One region of the Lysinibacillus sp. NPDC097195 genome, then DNA from elsewhere that is predicted to be linked to it. Evidence: riboswitches for the same ligand, from Rfam matches in the RefSeq annotation. Region 1 holds a riboswitch; each other region holds the start of a gene.
The links. A riboswitch is a leader RNA that binds a small molecule or an ion and turns the genes downstream of it on or off. The one in region 1 is predicted to bind cyclic di-GMP.
Positions count from the first base shown of each region.

Region 2: linked by a shared signal. The riboswitch ahead of ACIQXI_RS14580 (NPCBM/NEW2 domain-containing protein) and the one ahead of ACIQXI_RS19635 (hypothetical protein) in region 1 are both predicted to bind cyclic di-GMP.
Region 3: linked by a shared signal. The riboswitch ahead of ACIQXI_RS01740 (hypothetical protein) and the one ahead of ACIQXI_RS19635 (hypothetical protein) in region 1 are both predicted to bind cyclic di-GMP.

Region 1 covers NZ_JBIWDP010000006.1:57,954-63,460, reverse strand. The annotation lists gene ACIQXI_RS19645 (methyl-accepting chemotaxis protein) at 1-428, opposite strand, end outside; gene ACIQXI_RS19640 (hypothetical protein) at 468-1,181, opposite strand; gene ACIQXI_RS19635 (hypothetical protein) at 1,222-1,596, opposite strand; cyclic di-GMP riboswitch class I at 1,764-1,854, opposite strand; gene ACIQXI_RS19630 (ATP-binding cassette domain-containing protein) at 1,989-2,828, opposite strand; gene ACIQXI_RS19625 (ABC transporter ATP-binding protein) at 2,873-3,631, opposite strand; gene nikC (nickel ABC transporter permease subunit NikC) at 3,698-4,531, opposite strand; gene nikB (nickel ABC transporter permease subunit NikB) at 4,528-5,472, opposite strand; gene nikA (nickel ABC transporter substrate-binding protein) at 5,490-5,507, opposite strand, start outside.
Region 2 covers NZ_JBIWDP010000002.1:224,012-229,518, reverse strand. The annotation lists gene ACIQXI_RS14595 (AraC family transcriptional regulator) at 1-32, shown strand, start outside; gene ACIQXI_RS14590 (ABC transporter ATP-binding protein) at 161-850, opposite strand; gene ACIQXI_RS14585 (ABC transporter permease) at 852-1,886, opposite strand; cyclic di-GMP riboswitch class I at 2,545-2,629, shown strand; gene ACIQXI_RS14580 (NPCBM/NEW2 domain-containing protein) at 2,867-5,507, shown strand, end outside.
Region 3 covers NZ_JBIWDP010000001.1:347,233-352,739, reverse strand. The annotation lists gene ACIQXI_RS01750 (bifunctional folylpolyglutamate synthase/dihydrofolate synthase) at 1-632, opposite strand, end outside; gene ACIQXI_RS01745 (bifunctional folylpolyglutamate synthase/dihydrofolate synthase) at 629-1,921, opposite strand; gene ACIQXI_RS01740 (hypothetical protein) at 2,063-2,467, opposite strand; cyclic di-GMP riboswitch class I at 2,560-2,660, opposite strand; gene ACIQXI_RS01735 (valine--tRNA ligase) at 2,786-5,431, opposite strand.

The DNA.
Region 1 (5,507 bases):
GAATCTTTTAACTTTTCGTTACCATCTTGCGTTAACTCCAACGTCGTATTCGATTGTTCTGAAATTTGGTTGGATCTTATCGACAGCTCTTCAATTGCCTGTGTCATATCTTCTATAGAAGTAGAACTTTCCTCAGTAGCAACTAATTGTTTTTTTAATCCTTTACCAACTTCGTCGATTGCGGCTCTTACAATATCAGCCTTTTCAGCTGCATATTCCCCATTCTCAGCAAGTTGTTGACCTCTTTCATTCACATTTTTGGCAAACGAAAGGTATTGTTCTTTTGTTTGTTCAATTGATAATTCTCCCGTTTTCTCAACCAGTTCCGTATTTGTTTGAGATTGACGTTTCAGTGAAAAATATCGGTAAGCAAAATACAAAGATGTACATAATAACAACACAATAACGGCTAGCATAATGACGTCCATGACATAAATATCTCCTATTCTACTATGATTGTTGGAATGTTATAGCTCTTTGACAATGATGTATATGCCATCTGCCACATCTGCTGGAATATCATTTAAATGCTCATTGTCTTCGTATTTGTGTACAATAAAGTTTCCTTCTACATCGACATATTTTGGCATGCCATGAAACTTTTCTAATAAAGTCATTGATTTAGGATTAGTCGCTTCCGCTAAAACAAGTCTTAATCCTTGTTGAGTTGCTTTATTAATTAATATATCACCTAACGTTTGGACAATTTCGTGACGGTTACGCTCAGCAATAACACCTAATAAAAATAAATGTAAAACTTCTCCATCTTCCATATCTTTGCCAAAGCGTTTTTTATAATCAGCTAGGAAACGAATATCAATATCCTCTAATACACGCATGACAATATTCATATCTGAAAATGTGCCACTAAAAATATCGCCTTCAATCACTTCAAGGGCATTTGTATCACCCACAAGGGCACCGACAACATTATGTTCTTCGTCTAATGCAACAGCACAATAACCTTGATGTACATTTGCCTCAATATATTCTTTCGTAAATTGATAAAAATCATCGTACGATAGCTTTAAGGAGTACCCAATTATCGGCTCTTGCACCCATTTGCCCGCAACATTGACACCAACAAATGTACTAGCTAAACATGCGGCTGTCTTTTCAATTAGATTTGTCTGGTCTTTCGTAAGAATTTCATATGTATATAAATCTGCTGTAGTTTGCATAGGTAAAATCCCTTCTCATATTAGAGTTTAAATATAAAGACTAACGCGTTGCTAATTGTGAAACATTATCAACAACTGTACCAGGGAAATGAACGCCCTCTAATGCATTTCGCACTTGCACATAGGCAATTTTAGATGCTGGATTCACAATATAAATATCCTTAAAGCCTAGTGATGCATAAAACATTAATGTTTGTCCAAGCTCTGAAGAAACCTTTGAAGGAACTGGTGACTGATACGTTGCATCGACTACAAATGTATAGGTACTTTTTTGTACTTTTGCAACAGTCGCTTCCAGATCTCTCATATAGTCCTCTACAAGATCTGCTTTAATAAAACCATGTATTTGGACATGTACTTCTTTTTTTGCCTCATAAATCGCCATATTATATTTCTGTTTATCAACGACTTTCATCTCTAATCTCCTTTACTCATTTCGTTTGCTTTGCTTTCCAACATTGAAATGTGTGCTCAAGTAAACGTACACAACAATGTATGACATCTATGCTCCAAGTCCTTCGCCATTTAAATAAAAAAACTATCCTTGATTAGAGTAGGATAGCCGACTAATTGCTTATTGTTAGTGGCAACCCGACTATCATAATCCTTGCTTTGGGATGGTAGACTCGTAGCTTTGCGTCCTTAATTTTCAGTAAGTTTGCCTTTTTCATTTTTCTAAAATAATATACTGACATTATTACAATTTTACATTATAGATCATTTGTCAATTTTTGTCGACATTAGTATTATTAGCTTAGAAATATTAGGTAAATAACAGGGTATTTTTTGCTTAAAAAAGAGTGCCAGTCACTCAAACAATTCAGAATTGTTTGAGTGACTGGCACCGATGTTTTTTTGCGGATGCTCCGCAAGCATTGACCCTATCATAGTCTTTACTACAGGGTGTTCCGAAGTGAAAAATTGATTTTTACAATCGTAAAAATCAATTACTTCACCTTTTTCAAGTACAGCTAATTGATCACTGATTGCACAGGCTGCTTTAATATCATGGGTAATAAAAAAATACGACAGCCCGAAGTCTTTTTTTAAATCCTTTAGTAATTCTAAAATAAGCGTTTGATTGACCATATCTAAACTACTTATGGACTCATCTAATACAATTAATTTCGGCTTGAGTGATATGGCCCTTGCGATATTGATGCGTTGCAATTGGCCACCACTAAATTGATGGGGATATTTTTTTAAGTCCTTTTCACTTAGACCTACCCTTTCCAATAATTCAATCACACTTCGTTTTAATTCAGCTAAAGTAAGCTTTTCATAATTCTCTAATGGTTCGGCAATTATGCGTTCAGCAGTCATACGGGGATTAACTGATGAGTAAGAATCTTGAAAAACAGCTTGCAAATGACGGCGAATTTTATAACGAGTATGCTTGTCTGCTGTATAAATATCATGCCCTTGAAAAAGAACTTGTCCACACTGTGGTCGTTGTAAACCAAGAATCACTTTCCCTAAAGTACTTTTACCAGCTCCACTCGTCCCAAGCACCCCTAAGCAAATTCCCACATCAATCGACAGTGTGATACTAGAAAGTACCTTTTTAGATCGAGTATTCCACTTAAAAAAGTTACTTAAATCGAATCCATAGCTATGAGATACACCTTTCACTTGTAATAAACTCATTTTTCACCCTTCTTTATGTCCCATTAATTAATCACGAATACAGCTTATTCATGTAAATGAAATATTGTTCGCGCATTTAATAGCCTCTTCGTGTAGTCAGACTTTGGCTCGTTAAATAATTGGATAACATCAGCATGTTCGACTATTTTACCTTTTTGCATAACAACGACTTCATCAGCCATTTCTGAAATTACACCTAAATCATGAGAAATTAATAAAATCGCAGAGCCATATTCAGCACGAATATGTTCTAAATGATGCAACACCTTCTTCTGATTATTTACATCAAGGGCAGTTGTTAGTTCATCTGCAATAATAACAGCTGGATGTAAACATGCTGCAGTAGCAATCATCACCCGCTGAAGCATTCCCCCGCTTAATTGGAAAGGATACATTTTTAATAAATTCGCAGGATTAGGTAAGTTCAGCTGTTGCAAAGCCTCAATAGCTAGCTCTCTAGCTTGTTTTTTACTCAACTGTGTATGAGAGCGTATTGTTTCAATTAGCTGGTGACCTATAGTAAAAACAGGTGTAAAGGCATTCATCGGATTTTGCATAATAAACGCTATATCCTTACCGCGTATTTTTCGCATTTCTTTCTCACCTAAGCCATTCAATTCTCTTCCTTGTAGAGTTACGCTACCAAAAATGGTTGTTGTCTTTTTATCCAAAAGCTGAAGAATTGCCATACTAGTTATCGTTTTGCCGCTTCCACTTTCCCCAACAAGTCCGAGTACCCTCCCGCTATATAAATTAAAGTTTAAATTTTGAACAATGGTTATATAGTTATTGTTCGTTTTCATTTTGACAACTAAATCTTTAACCTCTAATACCTTCCTCTGTTCAAGTGCCAACAGTCTCATTCCTTTTTAATAGCTACGTTTGATGCCGTAACGTTCTGCTAACGCTTCGCCTAATAGATTGAACGTAATAATCACCAGCATAATGCTCAAGCCCGGATAAAGCATTAATTCTGGGTTTGTTCGTATATATGCTTTTCCTTCATGAATCATCGCCCCCCATTCTGGTATTGGGGGTTCTACTCCAAAGCCTAAAAACGACAGTGCCGAGATATCGATAATTGCCCAGCCAATTTCTAATGTCCCAATTACTACAAGTGGCGGAAGAACATTAGGAATAATATGCTTTCTAATTATTTTCCGTTGAGAAGAGCCACAAATTTTCGCAGCTGCAATAAAGTTCTGCTCCTTCAGACTAAGCACCATTCCACGGAACATTCTGGCGTAATAGACCCATTGCACAAGCATTAGCGCTAAAATAACCTGTGGAAGCCCAGGCCCGAATATACCAACTAAGCCTAGGATAAGAATAAGGTTTGGAAAAGCCAAAATACCATCGCATATTCTCATTAATATATAATCAATCCATCCGCCTTTATATCCAGATAAGGTCCCTACAATCAAACCAATCATCAATGAAGAAATAAAAATTAGCAGAGCAAAGCCCAATGAAATACGAGCACCAAATAATATCCGTGATAAATTACATCTGCCTAAATGGTCCGTCCCTAATGGAAACTGCCATGATGGCGATTGCAACTTATATGCTAAATTAACAGCAACAGGATTATTTGGTGCTATCCAAGGTGCAAAGATTGCGATGATAAATAGAATAGCTAAAACGATGGAACAAATGGAAATTACTTTTTGATGTTTCAACAATTCACGTATTCTTATTATCATTGAAGACGCCCCTCTTTTCTTGAAATACGGGGATCAATATACATTTGAATAAGGTCTACAATTAAATTACTAATAATAAATAAACAAGCAGCCATTAAGACATAGCATTGAATAATAGGTATATCACGATTTAAGATAGCTTCAATAAAATAGCGGCCAAAACCTGGCCAAGAAAAAACTGTTTCAACGATAATTGCTCCAGTTAGAAGCTTTCCAAAATTTATCCCTAGTCCAGTAATCATTGGAGAAATCGCAATTTTTAAGACATGCTTTGTCATAATGATTGTTTCTTTTAGACCTCTCACCCGTGCAAATAATACATAAGGCTCCTGTAAATTTTCTAAGACACTTGCACGCAATAGCCTTGTATACATCGCAACTAAAGGGACAGCTAATGTAATGGAGGGCAGAACAAGATGCTGCCATGTCCCCATACCCTCCACCGGAAATAGATTAAGTTTAACAGAAAAGAAAAAAATCAATATATACCCAAGCCAAAAAGAAGGAATTGATGATCCTATATACGAGAGTAAGCGACTAAAATAATCGATAATGCTGTTTTGCCTTATTCCCGCTAAGAAACCTAGAGGAACACTAATTACCACTGCTATTATTAAACTCCCTAAAGCTAGCTGGATAGTAGCAGGAACTTTAGATGTAACCTCGTCCCAGACAGGATTTTTAGAAACATATGAATGACCAAAATCAAGCTGAATGATTTTCATAATAGAGTTTATATACTGTTTTAAAAATGGTTGGTCTAAACCAAATTCCTGTCTTTTTTGAGCTAATATTTCATCTGTTGGTTGAATATGAGCCGCTGCTAAATAGGCCTCAGCTGGGTCCACCGGTGATAGATGGATCATTCCTGACGTTAGTAGCGTAGCCAACAGAAAAACCGGAATAATCGACGTAATTCTTTTAAGTATATAAGTACCCATCAAATCCCCCTAGCCCACTATTTAATGCTAATTCC
Region 2 (5,507 bases), on a different contig from region 1:
ACTTATGTGAAATATTAGTACCAATCCACTAACGAATGAACAGCTTTCAGGAACAACTTGGACACATTCACGCACAGGCTTGTAGCAAGTTTCTATACAGTCACTGACAATAAAAAAGTGTTAGATCAACAGCTGTTAATCTAACACTTCTTCTCAAATTTTAGTTATTTACATTTTGCAAAATTTTACCGTCATTCATTTTTACGACTTGATCAGTATAGGCAAGCATTTCTTCATCATGTGTCACCATCAAAGTCGTAATGTTTAATGTTTTTGTAAGCTCTCGAATTAACTCCATAACATCCTTCGATCTTTTTGAATCTAAGCTCGCTGTTGGCTCATCCGCAAAAAGTACTTTCGGTTTATGAATTATTGCTCGTGCAATGGCAACACGCTGTTTCTCCCCACCTGATAATGACGAAGGATAGGCATCTTTCCGATGATCCATTCCTACTAAGTTTAAAACACGTTCAACTTCAATTTGTTGCTCACGTTTTTTCAATGTTGTTTCTGATACCTCTAGCATAAGCAAAAGCTGTTCTTCTACTGTTAAAAAGGGTACTAGATGTGCAAATTGAAAGACGAAGCCAAATTGACTCGCACGTACTTGGCGCACTTGCTCGGCACTCAATGTCGTCAGATTTTTTCCTTCAAAGATCACTTGACCATCCGTAGTAGGTTGCAAACCCGCTGCAATTGTCAGCAGTGTACTTTTCCCGGAGCCCGAAGCACCGACTAAAGCCGTTACTTCACCTTCTTTAAGGGTCAAATTAATACCTTTTAATATTTCTTCCTGTACTTCACCATTAGTAAATGTCTTTCTAACATTCTCCATTGTAAATAATGTCATATTAGACCTCTCCTTGCTGTATCGCTTGTAGTGGTTGAATTTTTTTAATTTGGAGACCTGAAATCGTTGCACCAATAAATCCAATAACAAGGAATACAACAGCCAATTGTGTTGTCGTTGCCAAACTTAAACTAAACGGCATTCCTTGTGGCGCAAATTGATTAAAGAGTTGGCTTAATGCAATCGATAACACAAGTGAAATAACCGTAATCACAACCATCTGCGTCCAAATCATTTTAAAGAGCTTACTTGTTTTTAAACCGATTGCTTTTAAAATTCCGTATAAACCAATCTTTTGAACATTCATCATATAGAAAAAGATTGCAAACAACATGCCACTAATAACAACTAAAAACCATACAATCATATTAAGAGACATTTGTTCTGCGTTATAACTAGGAATCGTATTTAAAAAATCACCTTTTGAAAATGCTTGTAGGCCTGTATACGCTTGTGAAGTATCTGCATCTGGTGCGAATATTAATTGCATTTCTTCCACACGATAAATTTCTTTGTAATCCTCCATGCTAATATAAGCTACAGGCGCATGACTATATTTCTTTTGCTCGACAAAATCTTTAACAATAAACTTACCACTAAATTGATTATTCGTTACTGTGTCGCCTACTTTTATTCCTTTATCCTTCAAAGAGCTATCTAAAATTATTTCCTCATGCTTCACATTTGCAAAGTATGGTGAATCGGTAGCTGTTACAAAGGCAACGCTTTGTTGCTTCCCTGCCTCATCATTAATAAAGCCCATTTGAATAGAGAATGCTACAGCATCTTTTTCTTTATTCAATATGTCATCTTGGATAGTGCTGTCTATTCTTGACAGATTATATGTTTCATCTGCATCCTTATTCATGTAGAACTGCCCCGCTGGTAAATCCTTAATAAGTGCAGCATTGTCTTGCGATAGTCCATTAGCTAAACCCGATATAATAAAGGTTAGTAAACTTACCAAAAAAACAATTGAGCCTAAAATCAAAAATCGCACTTTATTTTTTTTCATTTCTTTTATAGCCAGGTTCATCTGAAAACCCCTCCTATTTCTTTTTCACATCCTTAGCATATAGTTGCTAAATGAACAGAACATGAACTGAAAATGAACGGAACATGAACAAAACATTACAATTGAAACAATATAGCGCAAAAAAGCCTGCTACTCCTATAGAGAAGTAAAAGGCTTCACGCTTACAATGAATTACATTAGCGCTCATAGTTGTTTCGTAAGTATTTGAAAATCACCAAAATGATGCTCGTAAGTACCAAATTTAATATCGGATGACTGTCTCTAAGCTGTAATTCTTTCACTATATCTTTAGCTCATTAGCTAGCACTTACAGCCCCCATTCCTTACATATTCCTAAATACATTTTACTGATGGAGCGCCCCGAGTAATAATGATCATAACAATTTCATCCGCATTGCCGCTTACAAAGTTAGCTCTTTTACACTATTACAACATTGTTAATATTTTCAATAGCCCACCTATGACATAAGTAGTTTACAACTAAACTATCTATCTCTTACTAAAGTAATTTACACATAACAAATTACCCATCATAGAATTTCGTTATTTTTCCATTCAATTATAAAACCTCGCCATATTACCCTAATATAAGGTGGTAAAATATAGTACTAATTGTACTTTGGCAATTAATTTCTCTATGCTATTCTTTATAGTAGAAAAATTGAATAGGCAAACCTAAAGAAATTTAGGGACGCAAAGCTATAGGGACTAAGGTTATTTAACTATGTCAGCCAGTTGCCGAAGAGTACATACTACTTTTTGTTTAGTAAGGTCATAGATAAGCAAATTACTAAAAAAATGATTTTCTAATATAATTTCTAAAAGATAAATTATATCTTTTAGCGTTTTTTTAGTGCCCACATTTCATAGTGGTTATTTTTGTATATTTTTTATGATTTACTTATTTGAAATGAAGCTACTCTTTTTGAGTGGCTTTTTTATGTGCTCAGTAGGAAAAAATTCATAAGGAGGAATATTTAATGAAAGTAGTAAAGATTGTCACAGTGTCTGCCTTGGCTTTAAATTTAGTCGGCGGCCCACTGAATGTTTTGGCAAGTGAAAATCCAAATGGAAACATTGTTAAAACATCGGCTGAAGCTAGTGTGAAACATTCCATCGCTTCGGTGAAAAAATTTGATTTGTATGGCAAAGATATTTTAAAAGCATACGATGATGTATTTAAAATGGCCACTACAAATATTAAGTCGATTACGAACAACGGGGGAAAATATGCAAGTCAATCGATTGATAAAGCAATTGATGGCGATATGAATACCCACTGGGAAACAGGGAAACCAAATAGCGCAACATTCACAAATGAGGTTGTCATTCAGTTCAATGAAGCAACTACGCTCAATCGAATGGTTTACGCAGCTCGTCAATCTTCTACAAGAGGTAAAGGCTTTGCCCAACAGTTCGAAATTTATAGCTCTACTACAGATGCAGGCGATGACTTTACACTTGTTTCATCAGGTGAATATAAAGGTTCTACAGGAGATATCGTTGAAATTCAGTTCCAGCCTACAGAATTTAAACGCGTTAAATTCGTTTTCACAAAAGCAAATCAAGATTGGGCAAGTGCATCTGAGTTCCAGTTTTATAAAGAAGATGCTGTTTCTGACAAAATGGCCACACTTTTTACAGATAACACAATGAGTGCTGTTAGTGATAAGTTCCATTCACTCGAAGCACTTAACCAATTAGAAACTGAAGCAAAAGCTCATCCTTTCTATGCTCAATTTAAAGAAGATATCGACAATGCCAAAGTACTATTAAGCACAGAAGCAATCAAAGCGACAACAGCAGTCACTTCTTCATTTAACCATTACGCAAACGAAGCGTATTCTCGGTTATTTAGAATGGACAACAAAAACATAAAGACTATTCGTAATAACGGCGGACACTGGGCTACCGCCGCTATAGAAAACGCCATCGATGGTGATGTCAATACATATTGGGAAACAAATAGTAGCAACACAGCTACTTTCTCAAATGAAGTGGAAGTTGAATTTAACGAGCCTGTTACATTAAATCGTGTTATGTACGGGGCAAGACCATCAGATCTTAAAGGTTTTGCTGAAGAATTTGAAATTTATGCTTCACAAACATCAAAAGGCGATACGTATGAGCTTGTTGCAACAGGTAAACATAATATGGTTGCTGGATTAGTTGAAGCCAAATTTGAACCAACTACATTTAAACGAGTGAAGTTTAAATTTAAAAAGTCTGATCGAAATTGGGCTACACTTTCTGAATTAGCGTTCTATAAAGAAGATACAATCAATGACAAAATGGCAAAATTATTTACTGATGGCACGATGGATACCGTTTCACCAGAGTTTAATAGCCTTGACAAGATTAACGCGTTAGAAGCAGAAGCGAAAACACATCCACTATACGATACTTATAAAGATAATATCGAGTTAGCGAAAAAAGTAATTAACGGTGAAGTCGTGACAGAAGGAAGAGTCATCGTAGCTGAACAACATGGCAATATGGTGAAACATGCCAACGATAACTTAAAAATTGGTTTCGGCAATAACCTCCAACCAACTGGACTTGCAGCTCAGCCTGGCGATCAAATCGTCGTATACGTTGACGCAGCGGCAAATGGTCCACTGCCTCACCTATCATTTACACAACAAGAAGGTGCTTGGAACAGTTGGAGAAGAGATGTCAGCTTAAAAGTTGGTAAAAATGTGATTACAGTGCCTGCTATTACAAAAACTTCAGCTTATAACAAGGCTGTCACACCAGGTGGCACAATTTACATTGATAACCCTTATACAGCTGAACAGCAAGGAAAGGCACCAACATTACGATTTGAAGGCGTTGAGCGCATTCCTTTTGCAACGAAATCTACTAATGTCGACGAGTTCAAACAGTTTTTAATCGACTATAAGAAAAAAATCGATGAAGACAAAGTGAAGCATCCAAAAGTGGAAGATCGTGAAGTGCTAGATATCGTAGAAGTCGTGAGTGATCATTTATTCTGGACAGGTACAGCGACAGGTGCATATAAAACTTATATTGAAGATGGTTACAGCCCGATCCAAACAATTGATTCCTTTAATACGTTAATGGAAGAACTGTTTAAATATAACGGTTTAGATGGCCGCAATGACAAACATGACCCAAAACTAATTCGAGAAAATGTACGACTTGCGCAACCTTACTCATACATGTATGCAGCGGGCGATCACATCGGTACATTGGATGATGTCGTTTCGGATATTTTAGTGCCTATCGAAGAAAAAGGCGGTTCATGGGGCGTTATCCATGAAATCGGTCACCGTATGGATATCGGTGTAAGAACTTACGGTGAAGTGACAAACAATATGCTACCACAACATATGTCAGCCTATTACGGCAAAATCGATGGACGTATTCCATATGAAGCGAACATCTATAAAAATGTTCTAAAAGAAAACACAAAAGATTACAACGACCAAGGCCTATTTGAAAAACTAGCTGTCTATTGGCAATTAGAAATGTATAGTCCTGGCTATTGGGGTAAATTAAACTCTTTATATCGCGATCGTGATGTGTCACTAAAAGATGGAGATCGCTCTAAACAACAATATTTAGTTGAATTCTCTTCTGAAGCACTCGGTTTAGATT
Region 3 (5,507 bases), on a different contig from region 1:
TGATTTGCATGAGCTACTTGCTCAATAACTGTCTTCGCTTCTCTTGGTACTTCACCGATTACGACAGGACGCTGTGGCTTAATAATCCCTGCTTTATGTTGGGCAATACTTTCGATTGTCGATCCTAAAAATTTTGTATGTTCAAGGGCAATACTTGGAATAATAGAGACGATTGGTAGCACTACATTCGTACTATCTAATAAGCCCCCCATTCCCGCTTCGATTAAGGCAATATCGACATCACAATTCACAAAATGCAAAAATGCAGCGACTGTTAAAAGTTCGAAATCCGTTAGTTTTCCACTGAGCCCAGCATGTTTCATCTGTTGAAAAACACAATCCATCTCTGCCTGTGAAATACATTGTTGTGTTACTTGAATTTGGTCATGCACATCAACAATACAAGGAGACATAAACTTCCCTACTTTTAGGCCATGCTCATGCGCAATCGACTCTAAAAATGTGAGGGTTGAGCCTTTACCATTCGTCCCTGCAAGATGCACAATTTGCAATTTCCTTTCAGGGTTCCCAACTAACGCTAAGGCTTCTTCTATAGCTGTTAGTCCAGGCTTAATAACATCATCACTTGTTAAAGACCATCGTTTTTTATAGTCATCAAATAAAGGAATCATCGCATTTCCTCCTGCAACCACTGGCGCACTTCCGCTATAAAATAAAGTGAACCTGTAATAACGGCAATATCTTGACGCTCCTTGTTGTGAATAACCTCACGGACAATGGTTTGCCAATTCGTATCATACTGTTTGTCCTTGTGTGTTGACAGCTTCGCTAATTGTTCAGCTGGCATGGCATTTGGCAAAGCAATTTGTGTAAAGGACATAGATGTTGCGACTGTATCCATTAAAGCAATACTATTGGCATGATCCTTATCAGAAAGCGCCGCGTAAATGAAGTGATATGGTTGATTTGGATAGACCGTTTGCAGTGTTTGAATTAACGCAGCTGTTCCTTCTGAATTATGTGCACCATCTAGCACAATATAATTTGCAAACTGTTCGAAGCGCCCTGCCCACTGAGCATGTTGTAGTGCCTGACGAATAGATTGTTCAGATAGGGCAACATGACCTTGCTCGTGTAATATATTCATCGCGGTAATGGCCAGACTAGCATTTGCCATTTGATGCGCGCCCGCCATTTTTAATTGAAGCCCATTGATGGCAACTTTAGCACTACGATAATCGAATGATTGACTAGTCATCTCCTGCTGATGTGCCACGACTGTAAAATCCTGTCCTAACACCAAACATTGCGCGTGACGCTCTTTAGCAACCTTTTGAATAACAGCAAGTGCTTCTTCATTTTTAACCCCTACCACAACGGGTACACCTTCTTTAATAATCCCCGCCTTTTCAAAAGCTACCTTGGCAAACGTATCACCTAAAAATGCTGTATGTTCCAATGAAATCGTTGTAATAATGGACACGAGTGGCGTTATGACATTGGTCGCATCTAAACGACCGCCTAGCCCTGTTTCAATAAGTGCAAAATCCACTTGTTCCTCAGCAAAATATTGGAACATAATAAGTGTTACGACTTCAAAAAAGCTAGGATAGTCGCCAGCGTAATGTGCTTCAATTATTGAAGCAATATTGTTCATATACTGTAAAAATTGCTCGTCAGAAATTTGACCTCCATTTATCGTCATACGTTCATTGACGCGTGATAAATGGGGCGAAGTAAAGGCACCTACTCGGTAGCCTTCATTCTCTAACATTTCCCGCAACACATTAACCGTGGAACCTTTGCCATTGGACCCTGCTAAATGGATCGTTCGTAATGTGTCCTGTGGGTTTCCTAAATGAGCCAATACTTCACGCATCATTACTAATGGCTCACGTTTATGGTCAACCGCCTTTAATGAAAAAATAAAATCTGTACATGCTTTTATCGTTGTAAACAAAAGAAACACTCCCTCTCACTCTAGTATAAAGGGTGCCAGGCACACAAACAATTCAGACACAATTTTAAAAACACACAGAAAATCACTAAAGGAGTGAGCATCTGTGTGTTTTTAACTAGTTTTTTTCAAAAAAACAGCAAATTATTGTAATTGATGAACGCCTAATAATGCACCCATATCGTCTAAAATAATTTTTGCATCATTATTTAATAGCGGCAAAACATCTGGTCGTTGTACTAAATCAAGCGAGTTTTTTAATGTTCTTTTTAACATTGAAATATCAAAATTTGAACAGTATTCATTGATTTTATTAATAATAAGCAAATCTGTACGCGTTAACGTTTTCTTTGCAGCATTTTGTTCGTTGCTACTATTCGCCAATACATGTTTAATTAATACACGTCCACTTGCGTTTAATAGGCGATAGTACTTCGCTTCGGAAAGCTTTAGTAGATTCGCCTCAATCAATCCTCTTGCATTAACAAAATCTAAATCATCACAGGCTTTGTTTACCTTTACAACAATTGTTCCAATATTTCCTGACATGTTAAACCTCCTGTTATCCTTTTTCACCTTAAAGAAAAAAGACCATTCTATTAAACATAGAATAGCCATAAAAATTAAGAAACATTACATTTCATGGTAACCAGGCGCTCGTAGCGAAAAAAATACTGCATCTTTTCACCTTAGATCCTAGGCTTTGCGTCCTAACCTTTCGGATAGTTTGCCTTTATCTATTTTACTAACTATATTGTATAATACTATACAATATTTCCTAACTCAACACATATCTTTCGACGCATAACAAGAAAAACAGCAGGGGACTATTTCGTCACCTGCTGTTTTTTACAAATTACAATGCAATTACATATTTTTCAATTCTTCTAAACGTTTTAATACAACTGCATGTTTTTCTTCATAGTCCGCTAATTTTTCGCGTTCTGCGTTTACCAATGCTTCAGGTGCTTTGGAAACGAATTTCTCATTCGATAGCTTACCTGTAACAAGCTTTACTTCTTTCGCCCATTTTTCTAATTCTTTTTCTAGACGAGCGATTTCTTCCTCTAGATTAATTAACCCTACAAGTGGTAAAAATAGCTCAGCACCCGTCACCACGGCTGTCATAGATTGACTTGGCGCCTCTAAGCCTTCACCAATTGTTAACGGCTCAGGATTACAGAATTTTTCTAAATAGCTTTTATTCGCTTCTAGAATAGCAACAGTTGCTGCATCTTTTGCAGAAATAAATAATGGTACTTTTTTGCTCATTGGTGTATTAACTTCCGCACGAATATTACGCACCGAACGTATAATATCCATAAGGAGCTTCATATTGTCTGCTTCCTCAGCAAAATGAAGGTCTGTGCGCACAGTTGGCCATGCTGCCACCGTAATGGACTCACCTTCATGCGGTAAGTGTTGCCAAATTTCTTCTGTAATGAATGGCATAAGCGGATGTAGTAGACGCATCGTTTGGTCTAGTACGTAAGCTAAAATTGAACGAGTCGTTTTCTTCGCTGCTTCATCTTCACCATTCAATGGTAATTTCGCCATTTCAATATACCAAGAACAGAAATCATCCCAAATAAAGTTGTATAGCTCACGGCCAACTTCACCAAATTCATAGCGTTCTGCTAATGATGTTACACGTTCAATCGTTTCATTTAAGCGTGTTAAAATCCACTTATCTGCTACTGATTTTTCACCAGTTAAGTCGATTTCATCATATGTCATACCATCCATATTCATAAGTGCGAAACGGGAAGCATTCCAAATTTTATTCGCAAAGTTCCATACAGACTCTACTTTTTCTGTTGTATATCGTAAATCTTGACCTGGCGATGAACCTGTTGCTAAGAAATAACGCAGTGAGTCTGCACCGTAGTTCTCAATAACATCCATAGGGTCTACACCATTGCCAAGTGACTTACTCATCTTACGTCCTTCACCATCACGTACTAGTCCGTGGATTAATACGTCTTTGAAAGGGCGTTGTCCTGTAAATTCAATACCTTGGAAGATCATACGGGATACCCAGAAGAAAATAATATCGTAACCCGTTACAAGCGTACTTGTTGGATAATAACGTTGATATTCTTCATTTGCCTCATCAGGCCAGCCCATTGTAGAAAATGGCCATAGTGCAGATGAGAACCATGTATCTAATACATCTTCATCCTGTGTCCAATTTTCTGCATCAGAAGGTGCTTCTTTCCCTACGTAAATCTCACCTGTTTCATTATGATACCAAGCTGGGATTTGATGTCCCCACCATAATTGACGAGAAATACACCAGTCACGAATATTTTCCATCCAACGAGAATAAGTGTTTTCAAAACGTGATGGAACAAAGTTTACTTTACCTTCCTCGTCTTTTTGCAGTTCTAAAGAAGCATCTGCAAGTGGTTGCATTTTTACGAACCACTGTGCCGAAAGGTAAGGCTCTACCACCGCACCAGAACGTTCAGAGTGCCCTACAGAGTGCATATGCTCTTCAATATTGATTAGGACACCTGCTTCTTGTAAATCTTTAACGATTTGTTTACGGCATTCGAAACGATCCATCCCATTGTATTTACCGGCTAGTTCATTCATTGTACCGTCTTCGTTCATTACCAAAATACGTTCTAAGTTATGACGGTTACCAACTTCAAAGTCGTTCGGGTCATGAGCTGGTGTCATTTTTACTACGCCTGTACCAAATTCCATATCAACGTAATCGTCTGCTACGATAGGAATTTCACGGCCAACGATTGGTAAAATAACCGTTTTACCAATTAAGTGTTGGTAGCGCTCATCTTTCGGGTGTACCGCTACACCAGAGTCACCAAGCATTGTTTCAGGGCGTGTCGTTGCCACTTCCACATAGCCTGAACCATCTACTAGCGGGTATTTCATGTGGTAGAATGCACCTTGTACATCCTGATAGATTACTTCAATATCTGATAAGGCTGTTTTTGCTGCAGGATCCCAGTTAATAATACGTTCGCCACGATAAATTAAGCCCTTTTCATATAATTGAACGAATACCGTTTTAACGGCATCAGATAGTCCTTCGTCTAATGTGAAACGCTCGCGAGAATAATCTAATGCAAGGCCAAGCTTCGCCCATTGCGCGCGGATGTGCCCAGCATACTCTTCTTTCCATTCCCAAGTTTTTTCTAGGAATTTTTCACGGCCTAAATCATAACGTGTAATATTATCTTCACGTAGTTTTGCTTCTACTTTTGCTTGTGTTGCAATACCTGCATGGTCCATTCCAGGTAACCAAAGGGCATCGTACCCTTGCATGCGCTTCATACGGATTAAAATATCTTGAAGCGTTGTATCCCATGCGTGACCTAGGTGCAATTTACCCGTTACGTTCGGCGGTGGAATAACGATGGAATAAGGTTCTTTTCCGCTTTCAGGCTGTGCTTCGAAAAATTTACCTTGTAACCACCATTCATAGCGACCCGTTTCAATTGACTGCGGATCATATTTTGTCGGCATTGAAATGTTTTCTGTCATATAGACTCCTCCTGTTGTTAAAAAATATTTGTCATGTTAGCTTTGGCAAACTTTAAGACCACTCGCCTTAATATTG